DNA from 2 places in the Bariatricus sp. SGI.019 genome. Region 2 is predicted to be linked to the other one. Evidence: a T-box and tRNA genes for the amino acid it is inferred to sense, from the RefSeq annotation. Region 2 holds a T-box; the other holds one or more tRNA genes.
What was found. The T-box of region 2 lies ahead of ACQRD1_RS00715 (valine--tRNA ligase). A T-box ahead of a tRNA ligase gene usually reads a tRNA of that ligase, here a tRNA-Val.
Positions count from the first base shown of each region.

Region 1: it has a tRNA-Val gene. The T-box ahead of ACQRD1_RS00715 (valine--tRNA ligase) is inferred to sense a tRNA for this amino acid. The anticodon was not compared.

Region 1 is NZ_JBNPOQ010000022.1:11,260-14,678, forward strand. It holds gene ACQRD1_RS12515 (GNAT family N-acetyltransferase) at 1-576, opposite strand, end outside; gene ispF (2-C-methyl-D-erythritol 2,4-cyclodiphosphate synthase) at 539-1,087, opposite strand; gene ACQRD1_RS12525 (DUF2892 domain-containing protein) at 1,088-1,387, opposite strand; tRNA gene ACQRD1_RS12530 (tRNA-Met) at 1,542-1,615, opposite strand; tRNA gene ACQRD1_RS12535 (tRNA-Val) at 1,649-1,721, opposite strand; gene gdhA (NADP-specific glutamate dehydrogenase) at 1,952-3,286, opposite strand.
Region 2 is NZ_JBNPOQ010000001.1:127,311-130,729, reverse strand. It holds gene ACQRD1_RS00725 (AEC family transporter) at 9-953, shown strand; gene ACQRD1_RS00720 (flavin reductase family protein) at 1,068-1,580, shown strand; T-box leader at 1,685-1,976, shown strand; gene ACQRD1_RS00715 (valine--tRNA ligase) at 2,053-3,419, shown strand, end outside.

The sequences.
Region 1 (3,419 bases), on a different contig from region 2:
CTTTTCTTTTGCATCTTCAACCACCAAAAAATCATCTTTTTGTTGCATCTCATTTTCTTTCTGTTCACAATACACCCTTTTATTTTGCTCATAAACTGTCCGAAAATCATAGGGAATATAAATACTTTCAGAAGCTGGCATCAAAAAAGTAAATGTCTTTCCATCCCGATATTCATCTCTTAATGCTTGCTTTAAAAGGTTAGCCATATATCCTCTTTTACGATATTCCTTCTGTGTTGCAACTGCAACAATATAGTTAACCTCCTTTTCGGATCCATTTACATACAAATGATACGGATTTAGATGAAGCATGGCACGAATCGCTTCATCCTCTTCTATGACATATATTTGATTGTCTTTTGTCTTTTCCATATAATAATAATCAACAAACCCTTTACTGTCTTCCTCAAAAACTTCTTCATATAATGCCCGTGTCTTTCCATTTTCCCCGGGACTTAAGTTACGTATATCCATTCTTCTATTATCCTTTCTTTGAGAAAGAGAAGCCCCTGTACGGAGCTTCTCTTTTACTATCATACTATCTTTCCATATGCGGACAGCCACTGCATCCTGCACATCTTCCTTCTTCTGGTCCTACGACATAGCTACAATTTTCTATCGTATCAAGAGCTGCTATCGCCTGAGCGGAAATTCCAGCACCGCTTCCAGTAAATCCAAGCCCCTCTTCCGTTGTCGCCTTAATATTTACTTGGCTAATATCCACATGCAATACTTCTGCCACATTCATACGCATCTGTTCGATATGTGGCGCCATCTTCGGACGTTGGGCAATAATCGTTGCATCAATATTTCCAATCACATATAAGTTATCCTCAATGAGCTTTCCTACATGTTCTAACAATTTGATACTAGAGATACCTTTATATTGGGGATCAGTATCTGGAAAATGCCTGCCAATATCTCCCAATGCAGCAGCTCCTAACAACGCATCCATAATCGCATGCAGAAGCACATCCGCATCTGAATGTCCCAAAAGACCTTTTTCGTATGAAATCTTAACTCCACCTAATATCAGATCCCTGTCTTCTACCAATTTATGAACATCATATCCCATTCCAACTCTCATCTATGATTCCTCTTTTTCTTCTATTTTTTCAACTTCTTCTTTTACCACTTCTTGATCAGAATCTACTTTATCGTCTTCCTCTATATTCGACTCTTCATAGTCCGTATATTCCTTTTTAATATATTTCTTCACTCCCAAAATGCACCATGTTGCTCCTAGAATCAGGAATGCAAGTCCTATGAGTAAAAAAACAATAAAATTTTCCGGCTTATTTAAAACAGAATCACGAACCAGGCTATATCCAAGATAGACCAGATATGCCCCTGCAAGAATTCGAATCGTTAATCTTCCTTTCGTCATTATCGTACTCCTCCTCAATAATAGCGTAGTCTATATTTTTAATATTATAAATGATTTCTTATTTTTTGTATAGTGGAGACACAAAAATAAAACCCTATCTCTTCTATTCATATTCAAAAAAAGAGAGAACATTCAACGTCTCCCTTTTTACAAGTAGCGGGAACTGGATTTGAACCAGCGACACCACGGGTATGAACCGTGTGCTCTAGCCAACTGAGCTATCCCGCCATATTAAATTAACACAACTCTTCTTGAGTTGAATGGGACCAATAGGGCTCGAACCTATGACCCTCTGCTTGTAAGGCAGATGCTCTCCCAGCTGAGCTATGATCCCATATTGGTTTGCAAGTTCTTATCTCTCGAACCGACTTCGTTAGTATACCATTAACTCTCACCAATTGTCAACAGTTTTTTTAATTTTTTTGCAAATTCCGAAAATATTTTTTATAATCCCCGAAAATACGCTATTTCATGCTCGTAAATAAAATTCTCCTTTCAAAAAGGGACAGGGATATTTTAATTTGGGACGGAGGAATTGAAAAAACCCCCGTCCCCATATACAATTTACACAATTCCCTGAGCTGTCATAGCATCTACTACTTTTTCGAATCCGGCAATGTTTGCTCCGGCAACGTAGTTGCCGTCCATGCCGTAACGTTTTGCAGCATCGTCAATGTTATGGCAGATATTTACCATGATGGATTTCAGTTTTGCATCTACTTCGTCGAATGACCAGCTTAAGCGTTCGCTGTTCTGGGACATCTCGAGTGCGGATGTTGCAACACCACCAGCGTTAGCAGCCTTTCCAGGTGCGAAGATGACTCCGTTTTCCTGCAGATACTGTGTTGCTTCCAAAGTGGTAGGCATATTCGCACCTTCGCATACTGCTACACATCCGTTTGCTACTAACTGTTTTGCATCTTCTAAGTGAAGTTCGTTCTGTGTTGCACATGGAAGAGCAAGGTCTACTTTTACAGACCATACGCCGCGTCCTTCATGATATTCTGAATTTGGACGATATTTCTTGTATTCTGTTAATCTTGCACGATTTACTTCCTTGATTTCCTTCAATGCGTCTACATCAATTCCTTCTGGATCATATACCCATCCGTTAGAATCGCTGACTGTTACGACCTTAGCACCTAACTGCTGTGCTTTCTGTGTTGCGTAGATTGCAACATTTCCGGAACCGGATACAGCAACTGTCATGCCTTTGATGTCTTTTCCATTAATCTTAAGAAGTTCCTCTGTCAGATACAGAAGACCATAACCTGTAGCCTCTGTTCTTGCAAGAGAACCGCCATAGCTTAATCCTTTACCTGTAAGCACACCTTCATAAGTTCCCCGGATTCTCTTATATTGTCCGAACATGTAGCCGATCTCTCTTGCACCTGTTCCGATATCACCTGCCGGAACGTCTGTATCAGCACCGATGTATTTGCAAAGTTCTGTCATAAAGCTCTGGCAGAATGCCATTACTTCTCTGTCTGATTTACCCTTTGGATCAAAATCAGAACCACCTTTACCTCCGCCGATCGGAAGGCCTGTCAGTGAATTCTTGAAGATCTGTTCAAAACCAAGGAATTTGATAATTCCAAGATTAACAGATGGATGAAGACGTAATCCTCCCTTGTAAGGTCCGATTGCGCTGTTGAACTGTACACGATAACCTGTGTTGACCTGAACCTGTCCTTTGTCATCTACCCATGGAACACGGAACTTAATCTGTCTTTCTGGTTCTACCAGTCTTTCAAGCAGGGCATCTCTTCTGAATTTATCTTCATTTGCCTCTACTACTACTCTCAATGATTCCAATACTTCTTTGACTGCCTGGTGGAATTCTGGTTCAGCAGGGTTTTTTGCCACTACTTTTTCCAGGACTTCATCTACATATGACATACCTTTTACCTCCTAAAATAATTCCTTCAAAGCATTTTTATATAATGCACCCCATGTTATGCCTTATATAAAAAAACGGGCAGACAAGGTCTACCCGTTTGTGACGCTTTTGTCAATTAACATTGTAAAGGAT
Region 2 (3,419 bases):
GACTCAAGATGGAGAATTTGATCTTTAGTTTAAATGCAACGGTTCCGGTATTCTTGATGATGGTACTGGGATTGATTTTTAAGAAAATTGGTTGGATTGATGATGTGTTTGCTGCGAAGATGAATAAGTTTGTCTTTACTGTGCCATTGCCGGTGCTGGTGTTCAGTGATCTGGCAACGGTGGATTTTAGTCAGGTGTGGGATGTGAAGTTTGTGCTGTTCTGCTTTGTTGTGACGCTTCTTAGTATTGCAATTTCGGCGCTGATTTCATTCCTGTGGAAGGATCGTTCCATCCAGGGTGAGTTCATCCAGGCATCCTATCGCAGCAGTGCAGCGCTTCTTGGAATTGCTTTTATTCAAAATATCTATGGAACATCTGGGATGGCACCGCTGATGATCATTGGCAGTGTGCCGCTGTATAATATCATGGCAGTGGTAGTGTTGTCTGTATTCCGCCCAGGACAGAATGGTATGGACAGAAGAGTGATAAAAAAGACGCTGAAAGGTATCGTGACCAACCCGATTATTATAGGAATTGCGGCGGGACTTTTGTGGTCTGCTCTTCAGATTCCAATACCACATATTATGGAAAAGACGGTGACAAGTATTGCCGGAGTAGCAACGCCGATGGGTCTGATGGCAATGGGTGCGACTTTCGATATTAAAAAAGCCTTTGCAAAGGTAAAACCTACTGCTATAGCTGCATTGATTAAACTGGTAGGATTTTGCGCAATCTTCCTGCCACTTGCAGTACAATTCGGTTTTCGGCAGGAAGAATTGGTGGCGATTCTCGTGATGCTGGGGTCCGCGACAACGGTAAGCAGCTTTGTCATGGCCAAGAATATGGGGCACGAAGGAGTACTGTCCTCCAGCGTAGTAATGCTGACCACATTATTCAGTGCATTTACATTGACAGGATGGCTGTACGTATTGAGGAGCATGTCGTTAATTTAGGGACGTAGTAAAGTGAAAGAATACCCCGGGGTAAAGTGCAACTTTACCCCGGGGTATTCTTTCACTTTACTACGTCCCTATTTGACAAAAATTCAATAAACTTATCCGCAGCCGGTGCTGATTATCGCAAGTTACGATGAAAATGGTGTTCCGGATGCGATGAATGCGGCGTGGGGAGGTATCAGTGAATCGAATGAGATATCGATGTGTTTATCAGTGGGACATAAAACGGTTAAGAATATCTTGTCTCGACAGGCATTTACCGTAAGTATGGCAGATGCTGCCCATGTTGTGGAATGTGATTATGTTGGAATTGAATCTGGCAATCAAGTGGCAAATAAGATGGAAAAAGCAGGGTTTACCGTTGAAAAAAGTGAACGAGTGGATGCGCCGATTATTAATGAACTGGCTGTTTGCCTGGAGTGTAAGCTTAAAAGCTATGATCCGGAAACTTGCCGTATGGTTGGGGAAATCATCAATGTGAGTGTGGATGAATCTGTGATGACAGACGGGAAAGTAGATGTAGACAAAGTTGCACCGATTACCTTTGACCCATTTAATAATGCGTACCATGTTCTGGGAGTAAAAGTTGGCAATGCTTTTGCGGATGGAGCGAAGCTTAAGTAACAATTAAGAGGGTTCCGACACTCTTAAGGATTTCTGAAAATTTTTTAAACTTCTTGACAAACGTTACTTTGATGGCTATGATAGTCATTAGTTCAATTTAAGAAATAAAGGCATTGAAGAAGAGGAGTATGCATGATTGCCCTGACAGAGAGAGCAGCCCACTGGTTGAGAGGCGCTTAAGGAAGTAGGATGCAGAAGGTAGCTTTGGAGCCGGATGGCTGAACTATTGCGACAATGACCGCGGATATTCGTGAGAGTGATCACAGGATCAAGTGAGGATCAGGTAGAATATTAGGCCATCCCGGAGTCGTTCCCGTTATAGAATATGATGAGATATATAGAAGGTATTTCTACTATATAAATAAAGGTGGTACCGCGATGACAGTCGCCCTTTACGTTTTGTAGAGGGCGTTTTTTTTCGCCCTTAAATGTGAAAATAATGTGAACTTATTTATGAGGTGAGGAGGAAATTATGAGCCAGAAGCTTGAGACGACTTACAATCCGAAAGAGATTGAGCCAAAATTGTATGAAAAATGGTGTGAGAACAAGTATTTTCACGCTGAAGTAGACAGAAGCCGTAAACCATTTACAACTGTTATGCCGCCGCCGAATATCACCGGTAAGCTGCACATGGGCCATGCGCTCGACAATACTTTACAGGATATCCTGATTCGTTATAAGAGAATGCAGGGCTACAACACATTGTGGGTGCCGGGAACTGACCATGCCGCAATCTCTACAGAGGTTAAGGTAACGAACCAGTTGAAAGAAGAAGGTATTGATAAGAAAGAACTGGGACGTGAGAAGTTCTTGGAGAGAACCTGGCAGTGGAAGGAAGAATACGCAGGAACCATCGAAGGACAGCTGAAGAAGCTGGGTGTCTCCTGTGATTGGGACAGAGAGCGTTTCACGATGGACGAAGGATGTTCCAAGGCGGTAGAAGAAGTATTTATTAAGTTATATGAAGAAGGATATATCTACAGAGGATCCAGAATCATCAACTGGTGTCCAGTATGTAAGACCTCCCTTTCTGATGCGGAAGTGGAACATGAAGAACAGGATGGATTCTTCTGGCATATTAAGTACCCAATCGTTGGTACCGATGATTTCCTGGAGATTGCTACTACACGTCCTGAGACCATGCTTGGTGATACTGCGATCGCAGTACATCCGGATGATGAGAGATATAAAGATATCGTTGGCAAGAAAGCCATACTTCCGCTGGTGAATCGTGAGATTCCAATCGTTGCGGATTATTATGTTGATAAAGAATTCGGAACAGGTGCAGTTAAGATTACACCGGCACACGACCCGAACGACTTTGAAGTTGGAAAACGCCACAATCTGGAAGAGATCAATGTTCTGAATGATGATGCTACAATTAACGAAAAAGGCGGCAAGTATGCCGGAATGGATCGTTATGAGGCAAGAAAAGCTATGGTAAAAGATCTGGAAGAGCAGGGATATCTGGTAAAGGTTGTTCCACATTCTCATAATGTAGGAACTCACGACAGATGTCACACAACCGTTGAGCCAATGGTAAAACAGCAGTGGTTCGTAAGAATGGAAGAGTTGGCAAAACCAGCTATCGAAGCTGTAAAGAACGGTGACCTGAAGTTTGTACCAGAGCGTTTTGATAAAATATATCTGCACTGGCTGGAGAATATCCGCGATTGGTGTATATCCAGACAGATCTGGTGGGGACACAGAATTCCTGCATATTACTGTGACGAGTGTGGTGAGATCGTAGTTTCCAGGGGCATGCCGGAAAAATGTCCGAAGTGCGGATGTACACATTTCACACAGGATGAAGATACACTGGATACCTGGTTCAGTTC